DNA from 2 places in the Neorhizobium sp. LMR1-1-1.1 genome. Region 2 is predicted to be linked to the other one. Evidence: predicted binding sites of a transcription regulator. Region 2 holds the regulator's gene; the other holds the start of a gene.
The links. Region 2 encodes LexA, which represses DNA repair genes until DNA is damaged. Its sites were predicted from a motif close to TGTTCNNNNTGTGTTCNG; they were not measured.

Region 1: the regulator LexA is predicted to act here: its motif matches at 4,976-4,993, upstream of uvrA (excinuclease ABC subunit UvrA).

Annotation. Positions count from the first base shown of each region.
Region 1 covers NZ_JBEGHE010000001.1:1,477,994-1,492,610, reverse strand. The annotation lists gene gyrA (DNA gyrase subunit A) at 1-1,775, opposite strand, end outside; gene MRBLMR1_RS07185 (MarC family protein) at 2,001-2,630, shown strand; gene MRBLMR1_RS07180 (HPP family protein) at 2,737-3,897, shown strand; gene MRBLMR1_RS07175 (RDD family protein) at 3,906-4,172, opposite strand; gene MRBLMR1_RS07170 (single-stranded DNA-binding protein) at 4,235-4,816, opposite strand; gene uvrA (excinuclease ABC subunit UvrA) at 5,127-8,048, shown strand; gene MRBLMR1_RS07160 (DUF72 domain-containing protein) at 8,073-8,876, shown strand; gene MRBLMR1_RS07155 (NAD(P)H-hydrate dehydratase) at 8,974-10,470, opposite strand; gene MRBLMR1_RS07150 (P-II family nitrogen regulator) at 10,815-11,153, shown strand; gene glnA (type I glutamate--ammonia ligase) at 11,202-12,611, shown strand; gene MRBLMR1_RS07140 (DMT family transporter) at 12,729-13,655, shown strand; gene hspQ (heat shock protein HspQ) at 13,741-14,070, shown strand; gene MRBLMR1_RS07130 (inositol monophosphatase family protein) at 14,175-14,617, opposite strand, start outside.
Region 2 covers NZ_JBEGHE010000001.1:1,251,434-1,266,050, forward strand. The annotation lists gene rseP (RIP metalloprotease RseP) at 1-346, shown strand, start outside; gene bamA (outer membrane protein assembly factor BamA) at 541-2,877, shown strand; gene lpxD (UDP-3-O-(3-hydroxymyristoyl)glucosamine N-acyltransferase) at 2,929-3,996, shown strand; gene fabZ (3-hydroxyacyl-ACP dehydratase FabZ) at 3,989-4,456, shown strand; gene lpxA (acyl-ACP--UDP-N-acetylglucosamine O-acyltransferase) at 4,453-5,268, shown strand; gene MRBLMR1_RS06075 (LpxI family protein) at 5,274-6,170, shown strand; gene lpxB (lipid-A-disaccharide synthase) at 6,167-7,330, shown strand; gene gltA (citrate synthase) at 7,430-8,719, opposite strand; gene MRBLMR1_RS06090 (ComEC/Rec2 family competence protein) at 9,246-11,564, shown strand; gene lexA (transcriptional repressor LexA) at 11,545-12,258, opposite strand; gene MRBLMR1_RS06100 (VOC family protein) at 12,457-13,329, shown strand; gene kdsA (3-deoxy-8-phosphooctulonate synthase) at 13,334-14,182, shown strand; gene eno (phosphopyruvate hydratase) at 14,302-14,617, shown strand, end outside.

The DNA.
Region 1 (14,617 bases), 230 kb from region 2:
AAGAACAGAACCGGCGTATGGGTGTTGACCACGAACAGGCGCGAGACGAAATCCTCGTCACGCGTCGCCATGCCGGAGCGGCCCTTGCCGCCACGACGCTGGGCGCGATAGGTCGCAAGCGGCACGCGCTTGATATAGCCAAGATGCGATACCGTGACGACCATGTCTTCGCGGGCGATGAGGTCTTCATCGTCCATGTCGAGGCCGGCATCCATGATCTGGGTGCGGCGCGGCGTGCCGAATTCGTCACGAACGCCTGCGAGCTCATCCTTGACGATGGTCTGGATGCGGATGCGCGACGACAGGATGTCGAGATAATCGGAAATCTCGGCACCGATCTTGTTCAACTCGTCGGCGATTTCATCGCGGCCGAGTGCGGTCAGGCGGGCAAGACGCAGTTCGAGGATGGCACGCGCCTGCTCTTCGGACAGATTGTAGGTCGCATCCTCGTTGATCCTGTGGCGCGGATCGTCGATCAGGCGGATCAGCGATTCCACGTCATGTGCCGGCCAGCGGCGGGTCATCAACTGCTCACGGGCCGTTGCCGGATCGGGTGCACGACGGATCAGCTGGATGACTTCGTCGATATTGGCGACGGCGATGGCGAGACCGACCAAGACGTGGGCGCGTTCGCGGGCCTTGCGCAGCAGGTATTTCGTGCGGCGGCTGACGACTTCCTCACGGAAGGACACGAAGGCGCGCAGCATGTCGAGCAGCGTCAGCTGTTCAGGCTTGCCGCCGTTCAGCGCCACCATGTTGCAGCCGAAAGAGGTCTGCAGCGGCGTGTAGCGGTAAAGCTGGTTGAGGATGACGTCAGCGTTTGCGTCACGCTTCAACTCGATGACGACGCGGTAGCCCTGGCGGTCAGACTCGTCGCGCAGGTCGGAAATGCCCTCGATGCGCTTGTCCTTGACCAGTTCGGCCATCTTTTCGATCATCGTAGCCTTGTTCACCTGATAGGGAACTTCGGTGATGATGATCTGCTCGCGGTCGCCGCGCATCGGCTCGATCGTGGCAAGGCCACGCATCATGACCGAGCCGCGACCCGTCTCATAAGCCGAGCGAATCCCGTTCTTGCCGAGAATCATCGCGCCGGTCGGAAAATCCGGACCGGGGATGATTTCCATCATCTCGGGCAGCTCGATCGCCGGATTATCAATCAGCGCGATACAGCCGTTGATGACTTCCGAAAGATTGTGCGGCGGGATATTGGTGGCCATGCCGACGGCGATGCCGCCTGCGCCATTGACCAGCAGGTTGGGGAATTTGGCCGGAACCACGACCGGCTCCGACATGGTGCCGTCGTAGTTGTCGCGAAAATCGACGGTTTCCTTGTCGAGGTCGTCGAGCAGCGCATGCGCCACCTTTTCCAGACGGCACTCGGTGTAGCGCTGGGCCGCCGGCGGATCGCCATCGATCGAGCCGAAATTGCCCTGACCGTCGATCAGCGGCATGCGCAAGGACCAGTCCTGCGCCATACGGGCCAAAGCGTCATAGATCGCCGAGTCGCCGTGCGGATGGTATTTACCCATCACGTCACCGGTGACGCGGGCGCTCTTGACGTATTTCTTGTTCCAGTCGAGCCCCAGCTCGTTCATCCCGTAGAGAATGCGGCGATGGACCGGCTTCAGGCCGTCACGAACATCAGGAAGGGCGCGGCTGACGATGACGCTCATGGCGTAATCGAGATAGGAGCGCTGCATCTCCTCCATGATGGAAATGGGTTCGATGCCTGGGGGCAGCTTTCCGCCGCCGGGTGTGCTTTGCTCAGTCAAATCGGATCACGATCTCTGTACGGAATCAGTTGCATTTTTATAACGGAAAGAGGTAACGAGCGCCAATTTCCGCGAGGGTTTTGAACAGCTTTCGACGCCATTCAAGGCAAGACTTTGTCCATCACCGCAAGCGCGGCAAAGGTCCTGACTTCCCGTTAAGCCGGGACTGTCCTAACAATCATCCATCGTGTTCGCAAGGAACTCGACCTATCGGGGAAATTATACATGGCGACGGCCGATGCGCTGATCAACGCAATGACGACAATGCTGGTGACGCTGGACCCACCCGGCCTCGCCCCGGTCTTCCTTGGCCTTACGGTCGGCATGACGGCTGTACAACGCAAGCAGGTGGCCCTGCGCGGCTCGGTCATCGGCTTCGGCATCCTGACCGTGTTCGCGCTGTTCGGCGCCGGCGTGCTCGGCCTGCTCGGCATCTCGATGGGAGCGTTCCGCATAGCAGGTGGCATGCTGCTTTTCTGGATTTCCTTTGAAATGGTCTTCGAGAAGCGGCAGGAGCGCAAGGAAAAGACCTCGCAGGCAGCCATCACCATCGACCATATCCGGGACCTTGCCGTATTTCCTCTGGCTATCCCGCTGATTGCCGGCCCCGGCGCGATTTCCGCCACGGTTCTGCTTGCCGGCACGTTCACGAGCCCATTTGACCGGGCGCTTCTGATCTCCGTCATCGCACTGATGATGCTTATTCTCTATGTGACGCTGCTGCTTGCCGAACGGCTGGACCGCATTCTCGGCGTTACCGGCCGCGCGATCCTGACCCGACTTCTCGGTGTATTGCTGGCCGCACTCTCAGTGCAATTCGTGGTGGATGGCGTTCGCGCAGCCTTCAATCTGTGAACTGCCGACATCGGTCTTTTGACAGACGACAAATCAGTTGCTTCTGATAGAAGCAGGCGCCGCCAAAGATTCCGGCGACGCAATTGTCTGACTGAAGGAAATATCGATGTTGTCCATGCTGCGCCGGATGCTGCCCGATACTCAGCTCGTCAGCAAAACGGAGCGGCTACGCGCCTCGTCGGGTGCGCTTTTGGGAATACTGATCACCGGGCTTGTCGCAGGCCTCGCCGTCGGCCTTGACCCTGCCCTGCCCGCGCTCATTGCGCCGATGGGGGCTTCAGCCGTATTGCTGTTCGCCGTCCCGGCCAGTCCCCTCGCCCAACCATGGTCGATCCTTGGTGGAAATACGGTGGCTGCTATCACGGGCGTATCGGTGAGCCTGCTGGTTGCCGATCCATTCGTTGCAGCGGCGCTGGCGATCGGCATCGCCATCGGACTGATGATGACGCTTCGCTGCCTTCACCCGCCGAGCGGCGCAATCGCACTGACCGCCGTGCTCGGAGGGCCTTCAATCCACGATCTCGGTTACACCTTCGTCATATGGCCTGTTCTTGGAAATTCTTTGGCTCTGCTTGCTCTCGCACTGCTTTACAACAATGTCACCGGCCGCAGATATCCGCATCGAGCAAGCCTTGCTCCAGTCGATCACCGAACCAGGGATCCAGCGCCCATCCAACGAATTGGTTTTTCTTCGGACGATCTGGACGAGGTGCTGAAGGACTATGATGCATTTCTCGATATCGATCGGGATGATCTCGAATCCATCCTGAGACGCACCGAGCTGCGCTCCTATCGCCGCCGGGCAGGCGATCTGACCTGCAAGGAAATCATGTCCAGGGATGTCGTTGCGGTGGCACCGGATGAGAGCTTGCGCAATGCCCACGTCATCATGCGCAGCCGTCACCTGAAGGCACTGCCAGTCACCAATGATGCAGCCGAAGTCGTCGGGATCGTTACCCAGACCGACTTTCTTGACAAGCCCAACTGGATAAAAGGAGAGCCGACAATCGGTTTTCGTCACCGTTTGCGGCTGATTGCACAGGGCGCCTCGGCGGCCAATGGGACGGTTAAGGACATCATGACGTCCCCCGTCAAAACGATCCGCCCTGACGCGTCACTCTCCGATGCGATCATCATGTTTGCGGAGCAGGGGTTGCACTATCTGCCGGTGGTCGCGGAAAACAGGAAAATGGCCGGCATTCTCTCGCAATCGGACGTATTGATAGCCACGCTCGAGGCAGCGACAAAAGGCGATGGTCGCCTATAGAGACGTCCTTAGCGATCGGTCCGCTTTGCCTTCAGGATCCGCTTCCAGATCGTTCCGCCGAGGAATTTGTTGAAGACGACAAAATAGGCGACGATCAGCGCGAAACACAAAAGCGCCAGCCATCCGTCAAGTGCGAAACCACCATCCGTGCGACCTCCGAAAATCGAAGCCACCAGAAATCCGGAAGCCCAGAAAATCGTGAAGAAATCCAGGATGGCAGCGAGAACGATCCGCCATGTCGCGGGTTGTCTGCTGATATTGGCGGCGTCGCTCATTTATAGTTTCCGATCCGTTATATTGCAGCGCTCATGAAAGAGGCGCCTCGCGGCGCCTCTGATCAGAACGGAATATCGTCATCCAGATCGCGGGAGAAGTTTCCGCCGCCGGACTGGCCGCCACGGCCGCCCTGCCCGCCACCTTGATTGCCACCCTGGCCGCCGGAGCGCGGGCGATCGTAATCGTTGCCGCCGCCACCATAACCGCCGCCGAAGTCGTCACCGCCACCGCCGAAGTCGCTCGAGCCGCCGCGACCGCCGCCGAAGCCGCCGCGATCACCGCCGCCTTCGCCGCGACCATCGAGCATGGTCAGCGTTGAATTGAAGCCCTGCAGCACGACTTCCGTCGAATAACGGTCACTGCCGCTCTGGTCCTGCCACTTGCGGGTCTGCAGCGCGCCTTCGATATAGAGCTTGGCACCCTTCTTTACATATTGCTCGACAACCTTGCACAGGCCTTCGTTGAAGACGACGACGGTGTGCCATTCGGTCTTTTCCTTGCGCTCGCCGGAATTGCGATCGCGCCAGGTTTCCGACGTCGCGATGCGAAGGTTGGCGATCGGACGGCCGTCCTGGGTCCGACGGATTTCCGGATCTGCACCCACGTTGCCGATCAGAATGACCTTGTTGACGCTACCTGCCATAATCTTCTCACCTTACTTTGCCGCCACCGCGGCCTAAATCCAATCCGTTCACCATAGACCATAGGCCGGGCAAGGCGCGACCTCCCCCCTATCCCTCATCCACAGGCAAAGTTCCCTCTAAATGAAATCAGGTCCCGGGTTTTCATTGGCTGGATATTTTGTTCTTTATTTGTTCTATTTTATTCCTATACTCCTGTCAACGGAGTCGGAACCGTAGCCGATTGCGGCAGTTTCGCCTCGACAGGCGCGGATCAATGACTACATAAGGGCCTTCAAATCCTCCCAGATGGGCCTCTCCAAAGGCATGACGATGAGCGAACTCAAGACCATTTCCATTCGCGGTGCGCGCGAGCACAATCTGAAGGGCGTCGATCTCGACCTGCCCCGCAATTCGCTGATCGTGATGACCGGCCTTTCAGGCTCGGGCAAGTCCTCGCTTGCCTTCGATACGATCTATGCGGAAGGCCAGCGCCGTTATGTGGAAAGCCTGTCGGCCTATGCCCGCCAGTTTCTGGAAATGATGCAAAAGCCGGATGTCGATCAGATCGAAGGCCTGTCGCCGGCGATCTCGATCGAACAGAAGACGACCTCGCGCAACCCGCGCTCGACGGTCGGCACGGTCACCGAAATCTACGACTATATGCGCCTGCTTTTTGCCCGCGTCGGCGTTCCCTATTCTCCCGCCACTGGCCTGCCGATCGAAAGCCAGACGGTCAGCCAGATGGTCGACCGCGTGCTTGACTTCGAGGAAGGTACGCGCCTTTACATTCTCGCGCCGCTGATCCGCGGCCGCAAGGGCGAGTACAAGAAGGAACTCGCAGAACTGATGAAAAAGGGCTTTCAGCGCGTGAAAGTCGACGGCCAGTTCTATGAAATCGTCGATGTGCCTACCCTCGACAAGAAATACAAGCACGATATCGATGTCGTGGTCGACCGTCTGGTCGTCCGTTCGGATATTGGTGCAAGACTGGCAGACAGTCTTGAAACCTCGCTGAAGCTGGCCGACGGTCTCACGGTCGCAGAATTTGCCGACAAGCCGCTGCCGGCAAACGAAACAGCTGCCGGCGGTTCGGCCAACAAATCGCTCAACGAAACCCATGAGCGCGTGCTGTTTTCGGAAAAGTTCGCCTGCCCGGTTTCCGGCTTCACAATTCCGGAAATAGAACCCCGGCTGTTCTCCTTCAACAACCCTTTCGGCGCCTGCCCCACATGCGACGGCTTGGGTTCACAGCAGAAGGTAGACGAGAATCTCATCGTTCCGGAGCCGGCGCGCACGTTGCGTGACGGCGCGATCGCGCCTTGGGCCAAATCTTCTTCACCCTATTATAATCAGACGCTTGAAGGCCTCGGAAAGGTATTCGGCTTCAAGCTGTCCGACCGCTGGGACAAGCTTTCCAGCGACGCGCAAGCCGCGATCCTCAAGGGCACCGAGGAGAAGATCGAGTTCAACTATGTCGACGGTGCCCGTTCCTACAAGACGGTCAAGAATTTCGAAGGCATTGTGCCGAACCTCGAGCGTCGCTGGAAGGAGACTGACAGCGCCTGGGCGCGCGAGGAGATCGAACGCTACATGTCGGCGGCCCCCTGCCCGGCCTGCGCCGGTTATCGGCTCAAGCCGGAAGCCTTGGCGGTGAAGATCAACAAGCTGCATATCGGCGAAACGACGGAAATGTCGATCAAGGTGGCGCGCGACTGGTTTTCGGCGCTGCCCGAACACCTGAACACCAAGCAGAACGAGATCGCGGTGCGCATCCTCAAGGAGATCCGCGAACGCCTGCAGTTTTTGAACGATGTCGGTCTCGATTATCTCAGCCTGTCGCGGAATTCAGGGACGCTGTCGGGTGGTGAAAGCCAGCGCATCCGGCTTGCCTCGCAGATCGGCTCGGGTCTGACCGGTGTGCTTTACGTGCTCGACGAACCGTCGATCGGCCTGCATCAGCGCGACAATGCCCGGCTTCTCGAAACGCTGAAGCACCTGCGCGATATCGGCAATACGGTTATTGTCGTTGAACACGACGAGGATGCGATCCTGACGGCCGATTATGTCGTCGACATCGGCCCTGCCGCCGGCATTCACGGCGGCACGGTTGTCGCCGAAGGCACGCCGCAGCAGGTCATGGCGAACCCCAAGTCACTGACCGGTAAATACCTGTCGGGCGAACTCGGCGTCGCCGTTCCGGCCGAGCGCCGCAAGCCGAAGAAGGGCAAGGAGATCAAGGTCGTCGGGGCTCGCGGCAACAACCTCAAGAATGTCACGGCATCGGTGCCGCTCGGCGTTTTCACGGCGGTTACCGGCGTGTCGGGCGGTGGCAAGTCCACCTTCCTGATCGAGACTCTCTACAAGTCGGCTGCCCGCCGTGTGATGGGCGCGCGTGAAATCCCGGCGGAACACGACCGCATCGACGGGTTCGAGCATATCGACAAGGTGATTGATATCGACCAGTCGCCGATCGGCCGCACACCGCGCTCCAACCCGGCCACCTATACAGGCGCTTTCACGCCGATCCGTGACTGGTTCGCCGGCCTGCCGGAGGCGAAGGCACGCGGTTATGCGCCCGGTCGTTTCTCGTTCAACGTCAAGGGTGGTCGCTGCGAAGCCTGCCAGGGTGACGGTGTCATCAAGATCGAGATGCACTTCCTGCCGGACGTCTACGTCACCTGCGATGTCTGTCACGGCAAGCGCTACAATCGCGAAACACTCGACGTGCATTTCAAGGGCAAGTCGATTGCCGACGTGCTCGACATGACGGTCGAGGAAGGGGTCGAGTTCTTCTCGGCAGTCCCGGCTGTGCGCGACAAGCTGCAGGCGCTGTTCGATGTCGGCCTCGGCTATATCAAGGTCGGCCAGCAGGCGAACACGCTGTCAGGTGGTGAAGCGCAGCGCGTCAAGCTCGCCAAGGAACTGTCGAAACGGTCTACCGGCCGCACGCTCTACATTCTCGACGAACCGACCACCGGCCTGCATTTCCATGATGTCGCCAAACTGCTGGAAATGCTGCAGGAACTGGTCAACCAGGGGAATTCTGTCGTGGTCATCGAGCACAATCTCGAAGTCATCAAAACGGCCGACTGGATCATCGACATCGGTCCCGAGGGCGGCACCGGCGGCGGTGAGATCGTCGCACAGGGTACGCCAGAACAGATCGTCAAGGAGAAGCGGTCCTATACCGGTCATTTCCTCAAGGAGCTTTTGGAACGGCGCCCGGCGAAAAAGGTCGAGGCTGCAGAGTAACGCAGGCAGCCATCAGGAGGGAAGATGAGCAAGAGTGGTACGATCCGCAGCGGTATCGGCGGCTGGACCTTCGAGCCTTGGGAGGGCACATTCTACCCCGAAAAGCTCGCTAAGAAACGGCAGCTGGAATATGCCGCGAGCAAGCTCTCGGTGATCGAGGTCAACGGCACTTATTACGGTTCGCAAAAACCTGAGACCTTTGCCAAATGGGCTTCGGAAGTGCCGGACGGCTTTATATTCTCGCTCAAGGCCAGCCGCTTCACCACGAACCGCAAGGTTCTGGCGGATGCTGGCGAGTCTATCGAGAAATTCCTGACGCAGGGACTGGTTGAGCTGGGAGACCATCTCGGCCCCCTGCTCTGGCAATTCGCGCCGACCAAAAAATTCGAGCCTGAAGATTTCGAGGCGTTTTTGAAGCTGCTGCCGGAAAAGCTGGAGGGCCTGCCACTGCGCCATGTCGTCGAGGTTCGCCACGATAGCTTCAAGGTGCCGGAATTCGTGGCGCTTTTGGAAAAATACAATATTGCACCGGTCTGCGCCGAGCATTTCGACTATCCGATGATCGCCGATGTCACTGCCGATTTCGTTTATGCGCGCTTGCAGAAGGGCTCGGACGATATTCCGACCTGTTATGCCGATGGAGACATGAAAGAATGGGCAAAGAGGCTCACCACTTGGGCCGAAGGTGGCGTGCCGAACAGCTTGCCGCTGGTCGATGAAAAACGGACGGTGAAAAGAGAATCGCGTGACGTGTTCTCCTTCTTCATCCACGAAGGCAAGGTGAATGCTCCGCAGGGTGCAATGGCCATGCAGGCGCTGATCGGCTAAAGCAAATCCAGCAAAGTGGGAACCGGTTTTGCGTCCGGAATTACGTTGAAAGAAATATATAGAGCGGTTTCGCGTTTCAAAGAAACGCGGCAACGCTCTAAAAACGGGCCACAAGGTCGGCCATGGCGTGGCCTGCTTGTCCGGCAAGATCCTCGGCTGTCATATAGGGCCCGGCCAGTCCGGCAGCCTCACCGTGCAGATAGACACCTGCGGCAGCCGCCTCGAAAGCCGGCAGGCCCTGTGCCAGAAAAGCGCCGATCATGCCAGCCAAAACATCGCCGGATCCGGCGGTGGCAAGCCATGGCGGGCCGTTGGTGTTGATCGCAACGCGACCGTCAGGCGAAGCGATAACCGTGTCCGCCCCCTTATAGACGATTGCCGCATGGGCACGCCGCGCCGCTTTCAATGCCTTATCCGGCTTACTCGATGTCTCGTCGGCAGCGATATCGGGAAACAGGCGACCGAACTCCCCATCATGCGGGGTCAAAACCAGGTGTGTCTCGCCATCCTCAAAGGCATCGAACAAGATGGCAGGATCATCCCTGAACGAAGTTATGCCGTCTGCATCCAGCACGAGCGGGCTGTCTTTCAACGCCAGCACCAAGTCGCGGGCGCGGCTGCCGACGCCAAAGCCAGGACCAAGAACAAAGGCCGACAGTTTGGCGGTCTCCAGCCAATCGCTCAATTCTGCGTTGGTATCGACCTTTTTCAACATCACGGCCGTAAGCTGCGCAGCATTGGCCGCCATCGCGTCTTCAGGTGACGCTAGCGTAACCAGCCCCGCTCCGGTTTTCAGGCCGGCGATTGCCGACAAGCGTGCGGCGCCTGTTTTGGACGTCTCTCCCGAAAATACAGCAAGGTGCCCTCGCCGGTATTTGTGACTATCAGCACCGACAAAAGGCAGATGCGCCGACCAGATCGGCGGCCCGTTTTCAGATATCGAGCCTCCGGCAGCCTCGATAATGCGCCGAGGAATGCCGATGTCGGCAACCTCGATGTCTCCGCAGAGAGACTTTCCAGGAAGCAGGAGATGGCCCGGCTTCCTCGTCATGAAGGTTATGGTGCAATGCGCCTTAAAAGCGGCGCCGAGAGGCTTGCCGCTTCGTCCATCGACACCCGAAGGCAGATCGACTGCCAGCACCGGCACTCCGGCTCTCTCCACCGAGGAAATCACGCCCGCGATCTCGTCTGAAACCTTGCGCGATAGGCCTGCGCCGAAAAGCGCATCGATAACGACATCACCGGGCTGCGGCTGGAACTCGCGAAGCGGAGCGACGCTGCCCCCCCACAATTGGAAAGCCAGTGCGGCATCTCCTTTCAGATCATCGGGATCTCCAAGAGCATGAACCGATATCTTTGCGCCACCGTCCGCAAGCTGTCGCGCGGCGACATAGCCGTCTCCCCCATTGTTTCCCGGTCCGCAGAGAACTGCGAAACGCACCGCAGCGGGAAAATGAGACAGGGCAGTTGCCGCAACGGCGTAACCGGCGCGTCGCATGAGACCGAAGGATGGGATCCCCGATTCCGCCGACATGCGATCGACGCACGCCATTTCGTCAGGTGTCAGCAGAATATGCGATGGAAGGTAGGCCATACCGTACTTCATCTCAAACCCGCATAAAATACAAGCAGAACTGGTCGACCTCAAAATGAACAATAAAAGTTCATTTGCACACTTAATGTGCAAATCGATTTCGATTGTATCCGTTCGAAATTTCGCATTTCTGTCACGAAACGAGCCGGTGCGGCGTCATTCCACATCGAATTCGGTGAAAATGGGGCGCTGGCGAGGCTTTCCGGCATGGAAACGGACAGGAATACGTGCAAAATGAGAATATCCTTTTGAAAGTCCAACATTAGTTTGGCACGATATCTGCATTGGCATGGCCGAGTGGGTCGAAGACCCGCGCATGGGGAGAAGCGGAGATATAGTTTCTCATGAAGAAGATCGAAGCGATCATTAAACCTTTCAAGCTCGACGAAGTGAAGGAAGCCCTTCAGGAAGTCGGATTGCAGGGTATTACGGTAACCGAAGCCAAAGGTTTCGGTCGCCAGAAGGGCCATACCGAACTTTACCGCGGCGCCGAATACGTCGTGGACTTCCTGCCCAAGGTTAAGGTGGAAGTGGTTCTTGCCGACGAGAATGCCGAAGCCGTTATCGAAGCGATTCGAAATGCGGCACAGACTGGACGGATTGGCGACGGCAAGATATTCGTTTCCAACGTCGAGGAGGTCATCCGTATCCGCACAGGCGAAACGGGTGTAGACGCGATCTAGCCGCTCGGCGTGACCGTTCATATCGTTACTGAAATCGAGGAACCTGTAATGACGAGCGCAAGCGAAATCATGAAACAAATCAAGGAAAACGACGTAAAGTTCGTTGACCTTCGCTTTACCGACCCGCGCGGCAAGCTGCAGCATGTGACGATGGATATTTCCGCCGTCGACGAGGACATGTTCGCCGATGGTGTCATGTTCGACGGTTCCTCGATCGGAGGCTGGAAGGCGATCAACGAGTCCGACATGGTGCTCATGCCCGATCCGGCCACCGTGCATATGGACCCTTTCTTCGCCCAGTCGACAATGGTCATCTTCTGCGACATCCTCGACCCGGTTTCAGGCGAATCCTACAACCGCGACCCGCGCGGTACGGCCAAGAAGGCGGAAGCCTATCTCAAGGCATCCGGTATCGGCGACACGATTTTCGTTGGTCCTGAGCCGGAATTCTTCGTCTTCGACGACGTGAAGTACAAGGCAGATCCGTACAATACCGGATTCAAGCTGGACTCATCCGAACTGCCGTCGAACGATGACACGGATTACGAGACCGGCAATCTCGGCCACCGTCCGCGCGTCAAGGGCGGCTATTTCCCGGTCCCGCCGGTCGACAGCCTGCAGGACATGCGTTCAGAAATGCTGACCGTGCTCACCGAAATGGGCGTGGTCGTCGAAAAACATCACCACGAAGTGGCTTCCGCCCAGCACGAACTTGGCGTCAAGTTCGACACGCTGGTGCGCAACGCCGACAAGATGCAGATTTACAAGTACGTCGTGCATCAGGTCGCCAATGCCTACGGCAAGACGGCCACCTTCATGCCGAAGCCGGTTTACGGCGATAACGGCTCGGGCATGCACGTCCACCAGTCGATCTGGAAGGACGGCAAGCCGACTTTCGCCGGCGACGAATATGCAGGCCTGTCGGAAAGCTGCCTCTACTACATCGGCGGCATCATCAAGCATGCCAAGGCGATCAACGCCTTCACCAACCCGACGACGAATTCCTACAAGCGTCTGGTTCCCGGTTATGAAGCTCCGGTTCTGCTTGCCTATTCGGCACGCAACCGTTCCGCCTCCTGCCGCATCCCATTCGGCTCCAACCCGAAGGCAAAGCGCGTCGAGGTTCGTTTCCCCGATCCGGCACAGAACCCGTATCTCGGTTTTGCCGCCATGCTGATGGCAGGTCTAGATGGCATCAAGAACAAGATCCATCCGGGCAAGGCGATGGACAAGGATCTTTACGACCTTCCGCCGAAGGAATTGAAGAAGATCCCGACCGTCTGCGGTTCGTTGCGTGAAGCGCTCGAAAGCCTCGACAAGGATCGCAAGTTCCTGACCGCCGGCGGCGTGTTCGACGACGACCAAATCGATGCCTATATTGAACTGAAGATGACCGAAGTGATGCGTTACGAAATGACGCCGCACCCAGTCGAGTTCGATATGTATTATTCGGCGTGATCGGCCGGACAAAACGACATGCGGTTTAAACCGCATCCAGAAACGGCGGGCTTTCCCGCCGTTTTTGTTTTCAAACGGTCTCAGCCGCACGCGGCAATATTTTGTTCCTGGTGAAAGATGGCTCCCCAAGCAAAGCCTGAAACAGGCCGGCCTGTCGACTGGCTGATTTTCTCCCTCGTCCCGATTTTCTTTTCCAGCAACATGATCTTCGGTCGCGGCATTATCGGTGATGTCGCGCCCTATACAACGGCCTTCCTGCGCTGGGCTGGATCGACCGCGATCATGCTACCTTTCATCTATTCCGATCGCCGCGCCAGCGCGCTTTTCGTGCGCAACCATTTCTGGCTCTGGTTGCTGCTCGGCGGTCTCGGCATGGGCATTTGCGGCGGCCTTGTCTACTGGTCGCTGACCTATACGAGTGCGGCCAACGGCACGCTGATCTATACGACCTCGCCGCTTTTCATCATTCTGTTCCAATGGATGTTCAGCGGCCGCAAGATCAGCGGCAGGGAACTGGCCGGCATGCTGGTCGCCTTTGCCGGGGTGATATCGATCGTATTGCGCGGCGATCCCGCAGCGCTTCTCAATCTCAGCTTCAATATCGGCGATCTCGGCATTCTCGTCGCCGCCATTTCCTTTGCCATATACTCGATACTGCTGAAGGACCCTGCCCTTCGGAACCTGTCACCCCTGGCGCTGTTCGGCATGATCGCGCTTTCGGGCGCGCTGGTTCTCCTGCCACCAAGCATCTGGGAGGTCTTGAATAATGGACCTGTGCCCGATTCGGCCTCGGACTGGTGGAAGATTGCCGGAATGGTCGTTTTCGCCTCGCTTGCTGCCTTCTTCTGCTTCCAGCATGTGGTGCGTGTATTCGGGCCCGCGACAGGCGGCATCACGCTCTATCTCATGCCTCCTGTTTCCATCGTCATGGCGATGTTTTTCCTTGGAGAACCCTTCGAGACTTATCATGCGCTCGGTATCGTGCTTGTATTGGGCGGCGTCGTACTTGCATCTCTCAAGAGCAGGAGACACATTAGGGAGTGAAAGGCGGCATAGAGCACGGATAAACACCACATCTTGATGTTTGAACGCCTCGCCACCACATTATTCTGTGAAAGGACATCGCACCATGAAACAGAAAAACGCAAAATTCACGATTGGGGAGGTCGTCCGTCACAAAGTATTCCCGTTCCGTGGCGTCATATTCGACGTGGACCCGGAATTTGCGAATACTGAAGAGTGGTGGAATTCGATCCCGTCGGAAATCAGGCCCGCCAAGGACCAGCCATTCTATCATCTGCTCGCCGAAAACGACGACACTGAATACGTCGCTTATGTTTCGGAACAGAATCTTGAGCACGACGAGAGCGAACAGCCGCTGCGCAATCCGCAAGTCTACCAGATTTTCGAACCGCGTGACGGCGGCCAGTTCAAGCCCAAGATGATCCTGGCGCATTAGGCCGTCTACAGCCCGAACGAAAAAAGCCCGGCATGACCGGGCTTTTTTCATGGCAGCGGATCACCGCCAGCGACAGGAAAGTGGTTTGCCGCACCTGCAGCTTACTAGCCGAAGATTTCGTGGCTAAGGAGCTTCCAGCTCTCTTCGTCGGTCGCAAGCAGCAGGCCGCCGTCGACATGATGGGGGAGATAGGCGGAGCCATCCAGCCTGCGGATGTAACCGCCCGCCTCCGTGCCGATCAATGTCCCTGCAAGATGATCCCACGGCATCAACTTGTTATAGATCGCGAACTGGACATGACCGCCCGCAAAGGTGCGGTATTCATGGGCTGCACAGCGATAGCTGGCGAAAAGCCGAACCTTGGCGAGATTGGCCAGGATCTTCTCACGCTCGTGACCGAAGAAATAGCCTGCCGAAGCCATCCCGATCATGTCGCCGAGGGGCTGGGGGGCTGCGACGGCCAGTTTTACCGCCTCTCCATCCGGGCGACGAAGGAATGCACCGGCACCTTTCTCCGCCATGACCCAGTCATCACCCATCGGATCGT
Region 2 (14,617 bases):
CACCGGCACATTCCGCTATATCGGCAATCTGGTGACCGGCCGTATGAAGGCTGACCAGCTGGGTGGCCCGGTTCGTGTTGCCCAGGCTTCAGGGCAGATGGCCACGCTCGGCTTTGCCGCGGTAATCCAGCTTGCCGCAGTCCTGTCCGTTTCCATTGGACTTTTGAACCTTATGCCTGTTCCGGTGCTTGACGGCGGCCATTTGGTTTTCTACGCAATAGAAGCTGTGAGGGGGAAGCCTCTGGGTGCGGGAGCTCAGGAGATCGCATTCCGTATCGGTCTTGCGATGGTACTCAGTCTGATGGTGTTTGCCACCTTCAACGATATCACCAACCTTATTGGCTAAGCGAGCTGCGGGTGAATAAACCAATTATTCACCATGTTTACAATGTTGCGTGGCGCGAGAGCCACGCTTCAAAAGGAAGTAAATAGAAATTAACGCGATAGCTTGCTTGTAGGGCAAAAGAAGGTAAAACGACACACGTGGCCGGAGTCGGGCTCCACCCGCCGAGGGACAACGGGAAAAGGTAAGAATTGAAAATGAAGGCTGGTTCAAAGTTTTTGAACGCAGTGTCGGCGTTTGCGCTGTCTGCTAGTGTTGTTGCGTCGGGTTCGGGCGTCATGGTGCTTGCCAGTGCTGCGAGTGCCGAAGCTGCTGTCATCCGCAGCGTTCAGGTGCGTGGCGCCCAGCGCGCCGGCGAGGAAGCTGTTCGGTCCAACCTGACGATTCAGCCCGGTGTTGCCTTTTCCGGCGCTGATATCGACGAATCGGTCAAGCGTCTTTACGCGACCGGTTATTTTTCGGATGTGAAGATCAGTGTTTCCGGCAGCTCGCTTGTGGTGACTGTCGCTGAAAACGAGCTGGTTAATCAGGTCGTCTTCAACGGCAATCGCAAGATCAAGGACGACAAGCTGGCAGGCGTCGTGCAGACGCAGCCGCTTGGTCCTTACAGCCAGGCGATGGTCAATGCCGATATCGAGCGCATTCGTACCGCCTATTCGCAGATCGGTCGCAGCGACGTCGAAATTACGACCCAGACGGTCAATGTCGGTCGGGGTCGCGTCAATATCGCTTTCGTTATCAACGAAGGTGACCGCACGAAGATCGCCGATATCAATTTCGTCGGTAATCAGGCTTACGGCGACGGTCGCCTGAAGGCCGTTATCGCCACCAAGGAATCCGGTCCGCTCTCGTTCCTTACCCGCAAGGACGTTTACAGCCAGGACAAGCTGCGCGCCGACGAAGATGCGCTGCGCCAGTTCTACTACAATCACGGTTATCCGGATTTCCGCATCGTTTCCTCCGATGCGCAGCTCGATACAACGACCAACAAGTACACGATCAACTTCACGGTCGAAGAAGGTGCTCGCTACCAGTTCGGCGATATCAACGTCGAATCCAGCGTCGAAGGCGTTAGCGGCGATGAACTCAAGGGCCTGGTCGAGACCAAGTCCGGCGCTGTTTACGATGCCCGAGAAATTCAGAAGTCTATGGAAGCCATATCCAAGCAGGTTGCGTCGAAGGGATATCCTTTCGCTCGTGTAACCCCGCGCGGCGACCGTAACCTTCAGACGAATACGATCGGCGTTTCTTACATGGTCGATCAGGGCGAGCGCGCCTATGTCGAGCGTATCGAGATCCGCGGTAACACGCGTACCCGTGACTACGTAATTCGCCGCGAGTTCGATTTCAGTGAAGGCGATGCCTTCAACCAGGAAATGATCTCGCGCGCAAAGCGCCGCCTCGAAGCTCTCGGCTACTTTACGTCGGTCAATATCTCGACCACGCAGGGCAGTGCTGCAGACCGCGTCGTTATCGTCGTGGACGTCGAAGACCAGTCGACCGGCTCGTTCGGTATCGGCGCCGGTTATTCCGCTGGTGGTGACGGCTTTATCCTTGAAGCTTCGGTTGAAGAAAAGAACTTCCTCGGTCGCGGCCAGTATGTTCGTATCGCTGCCGGTGGCGGCCTGAATGACTCGCGTACTTACACGCTGTCATTCACCGAGCCTTATTTCCTCGGTTATCGTCTTGCTGCTGGTTTCGACGTCTTCCGCAGTGAAACGTCATCGAATGATAATTATGATTATTCGGAAACGGGTTTCACGTTGCGCGTGACTGCGCCGATCACCGAAGATTTGGCGACCACCTTCCGTTATACCTACAAGGAGATCAAGTACGAGAGCGACGGCAGCGACTATGCCGATCTGTCGCCTATTTATCAGGATCTCGTTGATCACGGAAAGTATACACAGTCTTCGGTCGCTCAGACGCTGACGTATAATACGCTCGACAGCCAGACCATGGCTCGTGAAGGTATCTATGCGACCTTCACGCATGAGTTCGCTGGCTTGGGCGGCGATTCGGAATTCTATAAGATCTCCGGCCGTGCACGTTACTTCCATACGCTGTCGACCGAGGCCGATCTCATCGGTTCGATCGCAGTCGGTGCAGGTCATGTTTTCGCTACCGGCGACAACCTGAACGTCTTCGACCAATTCACGCTGGGTGGCCGTCAGGTTCGCGGCTTCGACAATAACGGTATCGGTCCGCGCACGAAGGACGACGGCGACGCACTGGGCGGCACGACCTACTTCACGGTTTCGGCCGATGCGTCCATGCCGATGCCGGCTGTTCCGGAAGACATCGGTCTGCGTCTGGCTGCCTTTGCAGACGCAGGCACGCTTTACGGTAACGATGTTAAGACATCTGGAACCGATATCGAAGGCACAGGCATGTCCTGGCGTGCATCCGTCGGTGTCGGCGTTATGTGGGCTTCGCCTTTCGGTAATATCCGGATGGATTACGCAATCCCGGTTCTCAAGGAAGACTTCGACGAGACCCAGGAATTCCGTTTCAGCATGGCAAACCAGTTCTGATCGTTTCCGGCCGCGAAAGCGGCCGGAAGCCTGTTCTGGAGCTTTAGCTTTATGGATCAAAATAATTTCTTTCCGCCCCATCATGGCGTGAGCATTCGTGAGCTTGCGGTCCATCTTGGGGCAGAGCTTTTGGATGATACTGCCGGGGATCGCGTGATCCGTTCGGTGGCCCCGGTTGTGCGCGCTCAGAAAGGTCAGGTTTGTTATATCCTGTCGCGCAAGAACCGTAAGGAACTTGAGACCTGCATGGCTTCGGCGATCCTGTGTGATCCCGGTCTGGCCAGCATCGTGCCGGGTCACATAGCCGTTCTCCAGACAAAAACGCCGCACTCCGCTTTCGCAATGGCAGGGGCCCTTTTGCATCCGCGTGCGATGCGGCCAAGCCCTGTAACATCGGAAGGTGAGGGTGTGTCACCGGCTGCCTATGTCGATCCGACTGCGCGGCTGGAAGATGGCGTTACGGTTGAGCCCATGGCAGTCGTTGGCGCGCATGCGCATATTGGCTCGGGTACTCGTATCGGAGCCGGTGCTGTTGTCGGCGCGGACGTCCAGATCGGCCGTAATTGCAGCATTGCTGCTGGCGCGAGTGTTGTGGCAGCTCTGATCGGCAACAATGTCATCATCCATAATGGAGCGCGAATCGGCCAGGACGGTTTCGGTTTTGCGCCCGGACCGCGCGGCATGCTCAAAATCGTGCAGATCGGGCGCGTGATCATTCAGGATAATGTCGAGATCGGTGCGAATACCACGATCGACCGCGGCGCCATGGACGATACCGTCATTGGTGAAGGTACGAAAATCGACAATCAGGTCCAGATCGCCCATAACGTCCATATCGGACGCCATTGCGGCATTGCTTCAGGGGCTGGAATCGCCGGTTCGACAAAGATCGGCAACGGCGTCTTGATCGGCGGTGCTTCTGGCATAAATGGTCATATCTCGATCGGAGATGGCGTTCAGATCGCCGCAATGAGCGGCGTCGTGGCAGATATTCCGCCTGGCCTCAGGTATGGTGGAATACCGGCGCGACCAATGAAAGACTTTCTCCGCGAGATGGCCGAAAAGATGAGCCAGGTGGATGATAGGGCAAAACGCAGAGGAGAGAAAAACAATGACTGATGAGACCAAGCCGGAACTCGGCGCGGCCGACATTCAGGAAATCATGAAGCTTCTGCCTCATCGCTATCCTTTTCTGCTCGTTGACAAAATCATCGACATCGATGGTGACAATTCAGCTATCGGTATCAAGAACGTGACGGCGAACGAGCCGCAATTTCAGGGACATTTTCCTGAACGTCCGATTATGCCGGGAGTCCTTCTGGTCGAGGCGATGGCGCAGACCGCCGGTGCGATCTGTGCGCGCAAGGAAGGCGAAGGCGGCAATCTCGTCTATTTCATGACGATCGATAATGCCCGCTTCCGCAAGCCGGTTGTACCGGGTGATCGCGTGGAATTCCATGTCGTGAAGCAGAAGCAGCGCGGTAATATCTGGAAGTTCCATTGTGATGCCAAGGTCGAGGGCGCACTTGTGGCAGAGGCGGATATCGGCGCAATGATCGTCCGTAAGGAAGGCGAATGAGCACGATTGCAGCCAGCGCCCGCATTCATCCGACGGCGATTGTCGAGGATGGCGCGGTCATCGGTGAGAATGTCATTGTCGGACCATTCAGCCATGTCGGACCTCGCGTCGTTCTCAAGGACGATGTTGAACTGGCATCGCATGTCGTGGTCACCGGCAAGACCGAGATAGGCAGGGGGTGCCGCGTCTTCTCGATGGCCGTTATCGGCGGCGTATCTCAGAGCCTGCATGAGGCCGGAGAAGAATCCACGCTGACGGTCGGCGCCAACTGCGTCATGCGCGAAGGCGTAACAATGAATACCGGCACGGTTGGCGGTGGTGGCAAGACAGTTGTCGGTAGCAACTGCCTGTTCCTTGCCAACAGCCATGTGGCGCATGACTGCCAGCTTGGCAGCGACATCATCATGTCCAACAATGTGATGCTGGCCGGGCATGTTCATGTTGCAGACCGCGCCATTCTGGGTGGCGGCTGTGCTGTTCATCAGTTTTCTCGCATCGGTCGCCAAGCCTTTATCGGCGGTCTCTCGGCGGTCAACTATGATGTCATTCCCTATGGCATGCTGAACGGTAACCCGGGTGTTCTGGGCGGGCTGAACGTGGTCGGAATGACGCGCGCCGGCATGGATAAGCAGACGATCCATCGTGTGCGCCGCGCCTACAAGGATATCTTCGAAGGTGAGGGCAATGTTCGGGCGAATGCGGCCGCCGTTCGCGATGCCTATGTCGATTGCGCGGAAGCGATGGAAATCATCGATTTCATCACTGCCGACAGTGATCGTGCAATTTCCTCTCCCTTCCGCAGGAAGGGATGAGGTCCATGCCCGGCACGTCCGGCATGGCGCAAGAAGGTCATTCCGATGGTCGCCTGGCTATTATCGCAGGCCGTGGATTGTTGCCGCTCTATCTGGCGCAGGCTGCCCGAGCCGAAGGGGAAGATCCTTTCATCGTCGCTCTGAAGGATGAAGCCGATCACCGTTTCGATGGTTTCGAAATCATCTCCGTCGGCGTCGGCAATCTTGCAGCGATTGAAAAGTCTTTCCGTGAGTTGAAGATAGGCCGCGTCGTCATGTCCGGCGGCGTTGCCCGTCGGCCTGAATGGCGCGATATCCGGCCGACGTTCAAGACCATACTCAGCATGCCATCCGTCGTGCGCACGCTGATGTCGCATGGTGATGACACGGTCCTGCAAATGGTGATCAAGCTCATCGAGGGGATGGGTTGCACGGTGATCGGCGCCCACGAAATTGCGCCCGGCCTGCTTGCGCGCCTGGGACCGTTAGGACGAATGTCTCCGGCTGGTGATGATTTGCGGGATATTGCCAGAGGGGTCGAGGCCGCGCTGGCTCTCGGTCATCTGGATATAGGGCAGGGCGCTGTTTCCGTCGGTGGCCGCGTTGTCGCCATGGAAGGCGTCGAAGGCACCGATGCCATGCTTCAGCGGGTTGCGGAACTGCGCATCGGCGGTAGAATTTCGGCGCGCCGGCGTGGCGTGCTGGTCAAACTTTGCAAGCCGCAGCAGGACATGCGCGCAGATCTTCCGACGATCGGGCCGTCAACCGTCGAAAATGCGGCGCGGGCAGGCTTGGCCGGTATCGCCGTAGAGGCTGGCAGGGCGCTTGTGCTTGAGGAAGCGGCACTGATCTCGGCGGCGGATGCGGCGGGTATTTTCGTTTGCGGGATCGACCCGACGCTTGAAAACGGAGGGCTTTCATGAGCCGTGTCCTGAAGGTTGGCGTTATCGCAGGCGAGGTATCCGGTGATCTTCTGGGCGGCGATCTGATTGCGGCGCTCAAGGCTGCTCATGACGGGCCGGTGGAACTCGTCGGGGTGGGCGGAGATTCGCTGGCGGCGCAGGGTCTTCGTTCGCTTTTCGACTTTTCCGAATTGTCGATCATGGGCTTGACGCAGGTTCTGTCCAAATTGCCGAACCTGATCAAGCGTATCAACCAGACGGCAAGTGCGGTAATTGCGGCGAGGCCGGATGTGCTCGTCATCATCGACAGCCCGGACTTTACACATCGCGTGGCGAAGAAGGTGAGGGCGGCACTACCACGGCTGCCGATCGTCAACTATGTCTGCCCGAGCGTGTGGGCATGGAAAGAATATCGCGCCAAGGCAATGCTCGCTTATGTCGATCGCGTGCTTGCAGTCCTGCCGTTCGAACCGGAGGCGATGCAAAGGCTTGGCGGACCGGAGACGATTTTCGTTGGTCATCGTCTGACCAATGATCCGGACCTTCTCGAGGTCCGGCGCCAACGAGCGGCGCGACCGACCAAGGTGGTCAGCGAGAAAAAAACGATCCTGCTTTTGCCCGGCTCCCGGTCCGCGGAAATCAAAAGCCTTTTGCCTGTCTTCGGTGAGGCGGCAAAGGAGTTTTCGGAGCGTAATGGGGCCACGCGTTTTCTGCTGCCGACCGTTCCGCGTCGTGAAGCGCTGGTGCGGGAAATCGCTGCCAGTCTTCCGGTTGCCGTGGAGGTGGTTTCGGGTGCCGAGGCGAAGTGGGGTGCCTTCATCGAGGCCGATACTGCGATGGCAGCCTCCGGTACGGTCATCCTTGAACTTGGTCTTGCGACCGTTCCGGTCGTTTCCGCTTACAAGACGGATTGGCTGATCAAGCTGCTCGCGGGTCGGATCAAGATCTGGACAGGAGCCTTGCCCAACCTCATCGCCGATTACCCCGTCGTGCCAGAGTATATCAACGAGGTGGTTCGACCCGGCAGCCTGTGCCGTTGGTCGGAGCGGCTGTCGAACGATACCGTGCAGCGCCGGGCAATGCTGGAAGGATTTGATCTCGCATGGCTGCGGCTGCAGGTGCCGGTTCCTCCGGGCGAGGCGGCCGCGACAGCTGTCCTGGATCTATTGAACCGCAGCTAGCTTCACCGGCTGTTCGTGTGGAGCTGCCGATGAAGGTCTCTTCGTCCAATAAAAAACCCGGTCATACGACCGGGTTTTTTGTTTTTATCCAGATGGCGCTTAGCGCTTCGAAATCGGCAGGTAGTCACGCTTGGCTTCGCCCGTGTAGAGCTGGCGCGGGCGGCCGATACGCTGCTGCGGATCTTCGATCATCTCGGCCCATTGGGCGATCCAGCCGACGGTGCGGGCGAGTGCGAAGAGCACGGTGAACATGGTGGTGGGGAAGCCCATCGCCTTCAGCGTGATACCCGAATAGAAGTCGATGTTCGGATAGAGCTTCTTCTCGATGAAGTATTCGTCCGTGAGCGCGATCTTTTCGAGTTCCATGGCAACCTGCAGGAGCGGGTCGTCCTTGTGACCGAGTTCGGCCAGAACCTCATGCGTGGTCTTCTGCATGATCTTGGCGCGCGGGTCGTAGTTCTTGTAGACGCGGTGGCCGAAGCCCATCAGGCGGAACGGATCGTTCTTATCCTTGGCGCGTGCGATGTATTCCGGGATCTTGTCGACCGAACCGATTTCCTGAAGCATGTTGAGCGCTGCTTCGTTGGCACCACCGTGCGCTGGACCCCACAGGCAGGCAATGCCGGCGGCGATACAGGCAAACGGATTTGCACCGGAAGAACCGGCAAGGCGAACCGTCGATGTGGAAGCGTTCTGCTCATGGTCGGCATGCAGAATGAAGATGCGGTCCATGGCACGGGCCAGAACCGGATTCACCTTGTACTCTTCGCAAGGAACGGCAAAGCACATGCGCAGGAAGTTCGACGAATAGTCGAGGTGGTTCTGCGGATATACGAACGGCTGGCCGATATGGTACTTGTAGGCCATGGCCGCTATCGTCGGCATCTTGGCGATCATGCGCAGCGAAGCGACCATGCGCTGGTGCGGATCGGTGATATCGGTCGAGTCATGATAGAAGGCCGACAGAGCGCCGACGCAGCCACACATGACGGCCATCGGATGCGCATCGCGGCGGAAACCGGTGAAGAAGCGGCTCATCTGCTCGTGCACCATGGTGTGGTGCGTCACGCGATGATCGAAGTCCTTCTTCTGAGCTGCGGTCGGCAGTTCCCCGTAAAGAAGCAAATAGCAGGTTTCGAGGAAGTCACCCTGTTCGGCAAGCTGCTCGATCGGATAGCCGCGATGAAGAAGCACGCCTTCGTCGCCGTCGATATAGGTGATTTTCGATTCACACGAAGCGGTCGAGGTAAACCCGGGGTCGTAGGTGAAGGCCCCGGTATGTTTATAGAGCGCGCCGATATCGATAACGTCAGGACCGATCGTACCGGACTTGACCGACAGGTCGACCTTCTTGTCACCGAGAGCGAGAGTTGCGCTTGTTTCCGTCATTCTGATCCTCCAACCGGTTGGCGGCATGACGCCTCAAAAGCGCCATAAGCATTAAGCGTTCCACGTTTAGCTATATGATCCTTTAGCAGATGCCAAGCTGTTCTGACGGCAAATTGTGCAGCGCGATACGATATTGGGCATCGACATTTGACCCTGTGGCCAACCCCTTGTTGCAATCAGAAAATCGGTTCTGGTGGCAAGCCCATATGCGTCAGGTTGACGCACTCAAAAAGAACGCTCAGGTTGTATTTTATGATCGGGGCAGGCTGGTTCAATGCGGGCTGAAGGTTTCGAGAAGATAGATACCAAAACGTTGAGCCGGCGCTCTAATGCTGCTGCCGAGCCGATATCGCATTTTCAACCGGCGCCTGATGATTTGGCCATCAGAACTGCAGCCCATCGATATACTGCAGCGATAGCGCCGGTTTCTTACGGAAGGCGAATTGGTGCGCCATTGGCGGAGGCGCGAGCATTTCTTTCAATTTCGCTCCGCGAGGAGCGCCTCCATGGCCACGGCTTTCTGTTCATGCCTGTTGCAATTGGCATCGGTTCGGCAGTGTGGTTCCTCAGCCCGGTGGAGCCGTTGGCATGGGTGCCGTTCCTTGCTCTTGCCGTGCTGGCGGCTCTGGCGTTGATAACAAGAGATGGTTGCGCGCGTGTCTTTTTCACATTTGCGTGTCTGGGCTTTTGTGGCATGGCGCTGGCCGAGATCGAAGCGTGGCGGCAATCGACGGTCATTCTCGATTCACCGGTAACAACGGATGTCATGGGCGTTGTCGAGCGTAGTGAGGCTGCCGGTCCCGGGCGACTGCGTTATATCGTGGCTGTGCGACAGACAGCAAACCCCATTCTTCGGCGCCCGCCTGTCCGGGTTTCGCTGCTGGCAAGGGCGCAGCATCAGCCGTTTGACAACGGGGCAGCTATTTCCGGACGCGCAAGGCTGTCACCGCCTTCCGGGCCGGCCTTGCCCGGTCTGCACGACTTTGCCTTCTCGGCATATTTCGATGGCATTGGTGCGGTGGGGTATTTCTATAGCGCTCCGCAGCAGGCTGGAGGGTCGGATGTGGCGACCGGCTGGCCGCAGCTCGCCTTACGCTGGCTCTTCGATCTGCGCAGGCAGATCGGCAATCGTATTCGCGAGATTGCGCCGGGTGATGCCGGTGCCTTCGCCGCCGCCATTGTCACCGATGAGAGACGGGCAATTTCCGAAGATACAGTCGAGGCGCTACGGGTCTCCGGCCTCGCTCACATCGTTGCCATTTCCGGATTGAATATGGCGCTTGCCGCCGGGATTTTCTTCGTGGGATTGCGTAGCGTCTTTGCTCTTTTCCCTGGCCTCGCACAGGCCCTGCCAATCAAGAAGATTGCCGCCGGCGGGGCGCTTGCAATGGTTACGGCCTATTATCTGGTATCGGGCTTCGGTGTATCCGCCCAGCGCGCCTATATCATGATGGCGGTGATACTTGTTGCCGTGCTTTTGGACCGGCCCTCGATAAGTTTGCGAAATGTAGCCTTGTCTGCGCTGATCATCCTCATCTGGACGCCTTCGGAAATTCTGGGGCCAAGTTTCCAGATGTCGTTTGCTGCCACGGTTGCGCTCGTGGCCGGTTATGCGGCTTGGTCGCGACGCCCTGAAACGGAAGAGCGGGAGCGATTTCCCATCCGTCATCCTCTGGTGACATGGGCTGCCGTTGGCTGGCGCTTTATCGCCGGCATTATCGCGACATCGCTGATTGGTAGTCTTGCGACGACGATGTTTTCCGTCGAGCATTTCCATCGCGTCGCCACCTATGGGCTTGCCGCGAACCTGGCTGCCATGCCGATCATCAGCTTCCTGGTGATGCCGGCCGGGCTTGCTGCGATGTTGTTGATGCCCTTCGGCCTCGATGCTCCCTTCATCGGGATCATGGCCTGGAGCCTCGAATGGGTCATCTTGATCGCGAAGCATGTAGCGGGATGGGGCGGGGACATTGTCGTCGGAGAACAGCACCCCTGGTTTTTGCCGCTTGGGGTCTGCGGTTTTCTGCTACTGACGCTCCTCAGGACACGGCTTCGCTATTCGGGCTTGCCTTTCCTGTTTACCGCTGCAGCCCTGTTCTGGATGGGGATGCAACACGCCCAATCAAGTCTTCTCATCGCTGAAGATGGGAACCTCGTTGCTTATCGAGATGCAGAACGTGTTGCCGCCAACAGGAAACGTCCCTCCGAGTTCGTCTATGGGCAGTGGATGTATGCGCGACAGCTTCCAGTGCTGGCTATGTCGGAGATGTTGGAAAGTGAAATTCTAAAAAATATGGCCGGGTCTTCCGGTGAAAGAATTCCGGAACCTGTTCTGGTCGAAGCGCAGCGGCTGATGAAGGAGGCAGGGAGTGTCAGATTCTCATGTCAGCTCAAGGCCTGGTGCGCATTCATGTCACCGGAAGGTGTTTTGGTCGTTGTTGTTGATGATGGCCGTTATGCCGGTGCGGCTTGCGACGTTGCCGGCCTTGTTATCGCGCCGCGTGCGCGTTTCCATTCCTGTCGGTCTGGTACCCCGATGCTGAGCGGCGCCAGCCTGCGCAAGACAGGGTCAATTGAAATCGATCTTTCCGGGGCGGCAGCAGCCGGAAAATGGAATGTCACGACAGCAATGGCTGGCACGGTTCGCCCATGGACCATTCATCGCCAATACGACTGGCGACGCAATCTCTATGACCCGTATCTGCCGGAATGGATTTCCAAACCAAAATCGAGTGGCCGTCTTGAGGCGCAGTTTGCTGTCTCAGATCAAGCAGGAACGGATTATCGATCAGAAGCGCCAACTGATGTTGGCAACAATTCCGGTGTCAGTGATAACGGCGAATGAGGCCGACGAGCCTGCCCTGGACCTTGACCCGATCCGGTGGAAAAATTCGTGTCTCGTAAGCCGGGTTTGCCGCTTCCAGCGCAATTGAGCCACCCTTGCGGCGGAAGCGCTTGAGTGTGGCCTCTTCATCATCCACGAGTGCAACGACGATATCGCCCGGATTGGCGGTGTTGCCGTTGCGAATGATGACGGTGTCGCCATCCAGAATTCCGGCTTCGATCATCGAGTCGCCCTTGACTTCAAGCGCATAATGCTCGCCGGATCCCAACATCTCTACGGGGACGGAAATGTCGTGGGTATTATTCTGAATTGCCGAGATCGGTACGCCGGCGGCGATGCGGCCCATGACCGGCACGCTTGCAGACGCGCTGTCATTGGCGGAGACAGGCGGGGCAGCAGGCGTCGCCGGCTTCTTGCCAAGGCTTCCCTCGATCACGCTCGGTGAAAAACCGCGTTTCGGCTGCAGCGTGGGAACATAGGCTTCGGGAAGCTTGATGACCTCGAGTGCGCGCGCTCTGTTGGGGAGACGGCGAATGAAACCGCGCTCTTCAAGTGCCGTGATGAGCCGATGGATGCCCGACTTCGACGCAAGGTCGAGAGCGTCCTTCATTTCATCGAAAGACGGAGGTACGCCCGACTCCTTCATCCGTTCGTGAATGAACAAAAGCAGTTCCTGTTGCTTGCGAGTCAGCATGTGAGGCGCACCTTCAGATTTGAAACAAATGCAGAACGAACACTATATGTTCCATATGTGTTCCGCAAGTCCTTAAATTTTCGTGACAATATAATCAGTTTCTTGGATGCCGAATGACGTTCTCAGTCGGAATCTACTTGCGCTCCCCGGCGGTCTGCCCAATCTACGCCTAGCGGATCAGAAGTCTGGGGGACATGTGTGACTGCTAGGAATATCGATCATCTCGTTTTGCCTGTTGGAAATCTCGGCAAGGCACGCGAGCGGCTGTCGTCTTTGGGTTTCACTGTCGCGCCTGACGGCGTGCATCCCTTCGGTACGGCCAATGCCTGTGTTTTTTTTGAAGACGGTACCTATCTGGAGCCACTGGCTGTTGCGGACAGGCGCAAGGCGGGGGCTCATGCCAAGAAAGGCAATGTCTTTGTCGAGCGCGATCTGGCTTATCGCGGTCGCCGCGGACGTGAAGGCTTGTCGGCCATCGTGGTCTCCAGCGACGACGCATCGAGCGATCATCGGCATTATGTCGCAGCCGGAATTTCCGGCGGCGAGCCCCTCGAATTCGGCAGAGCTGTAAAGTCTCCGGACGGTGATGAGGTCGAGGCTCGTTTCCGGCTTGCTTTTGCCGCGATGGATGATGTGGCTGATTTCTTTGCTTTCTCTTGTCAGCGGCTGGTGTCTTTCCCTCAGGATATGGCTGAATTGCGTATCCATGCCAATGCGGTCGCAGGTTTGAAGGAAGTCGTTTTGGCAAGTGATGATCCGCATGCTTCGGTTGCCTTTTTGGACAATGTGCTGCGAGCGCCGGGTGTCGAAGTTGAAGGTGGACTGGTGTTCCAGGCTGAAACGGGAGCCGTGCGCGTTCTCAGGCGCGAGCAAATTGCGCATGACTTCGGTCTTCCTGTCGAAGGGGTGGCAGCCGGGTTGGTAGGGGAGGCCGTGATCTTTCGCAGTCTTGATCTGGCCGTGACAGAGATCATCCTTGCTGCTAATGACGTCGCATTCATTCGCCGGGATGGTCGCGTTCTCGTGTCGCCGTCGCCCGGCCAAGGCGTTTTGTTCGGCTTCGAGGAATAATAGAATGGCAGTCTCCCCCAATTCAGAAGTTTCGGTCGGTGAAGGCGAAAAGAAGGTCGTGTTCTCCAACGCAGGCCGGCTTTCGCTGATCGCGGGGCCCTGCCAGATGGAAAGCCGTGATCATGCCTTCATGATCGCCGGTACGATGAGCGAGCTCTGCGGCAAGCTCGGCATCGGGCTGGTCTACAAGTCCTCTTATGACAAGGCCAACCGTACGTCGATCTCCGGCAAGCGCGGCATCGGACTTGAAAATGCGATGGAGATTTTTGCCGACCTGAAGAAGGAATTCGGCTTCCCGGTCCTGAGCGACATCCATACGGAAGAGCAGTGCGGGCTTGTTGCGCCAACCGTTGACATCCTGCAGATCCCGGCCTTCCTGTCGCGCCAGACCGACCTGCTCGTCGCAGCCGCGAAGACCGGCCGGGCAATCAACGTCAAGAAGGGCCAGTTCCTGGCCCCCTGGGACATGAAGAACGTCCAGGCGAAATTCACCGAGAGCGGCAATCCAAACGTGATGCTGTGTGAACGCGGCGCCTCCTTCGGTTACAACACGCTCGTCTCCGACATGCGTTCGCTGCCGATCATGGCTTCGCTCGGATCGCCGGTGATCTTTGACGCCACGCACTCGGTGCAGCAGCCGGGCGGGCAGGGTGGCTCCAGCGGTGGCCAGCGCGAATTTGTTGAAACGCTGGCGCGTGCGGCCGTCGCGGTTGGCGTTGCCGGCGTGTTCATCGAAACCCATGAAGATCCGGACAACGCCCCGTCGGATGGTCCGAACATGGTGCATCTGAAAGACATGCCGCGGCTGCTGGAAAAGCTGATGGCTTTTGATGCTGTGGCCAAGGCTGCCTGAACTTCAAAAAAGCGCTTGAGCGTTGTCAAAGCGCAGAAAGCGCCAACACTGTAATTGGCGTGTCATTGAACGTGATACATTTTCAATGACTGCATGGACTTAACTCTGAGGAGAGACCCTTGACTGCTATTACCGATATTATCGCTCGCGAGATCCTCGATAGCCGTGGCAACCCGACCGTCGAAGTCGACGTCCATCTGGAAGACGGCTCGATGGGCCGCGCCGCTGTTCCGTCGGGCGCATCGACGGGTGCCCACGAAGCTGTCGAGTTGCGCGATGGCGGCAAACGCTTTGGCGGCAAGGGTGTCGAGAAGGCCGTTGAAGCGGTCAATACGGAAATCTTCGACGCCATCGGCGGTTTCGATGCCGAAAGCCAGATCCATATCGACAAGACGATGATCGCGCTCGACGGCACGCCGAACAAGTCGCGTCTCG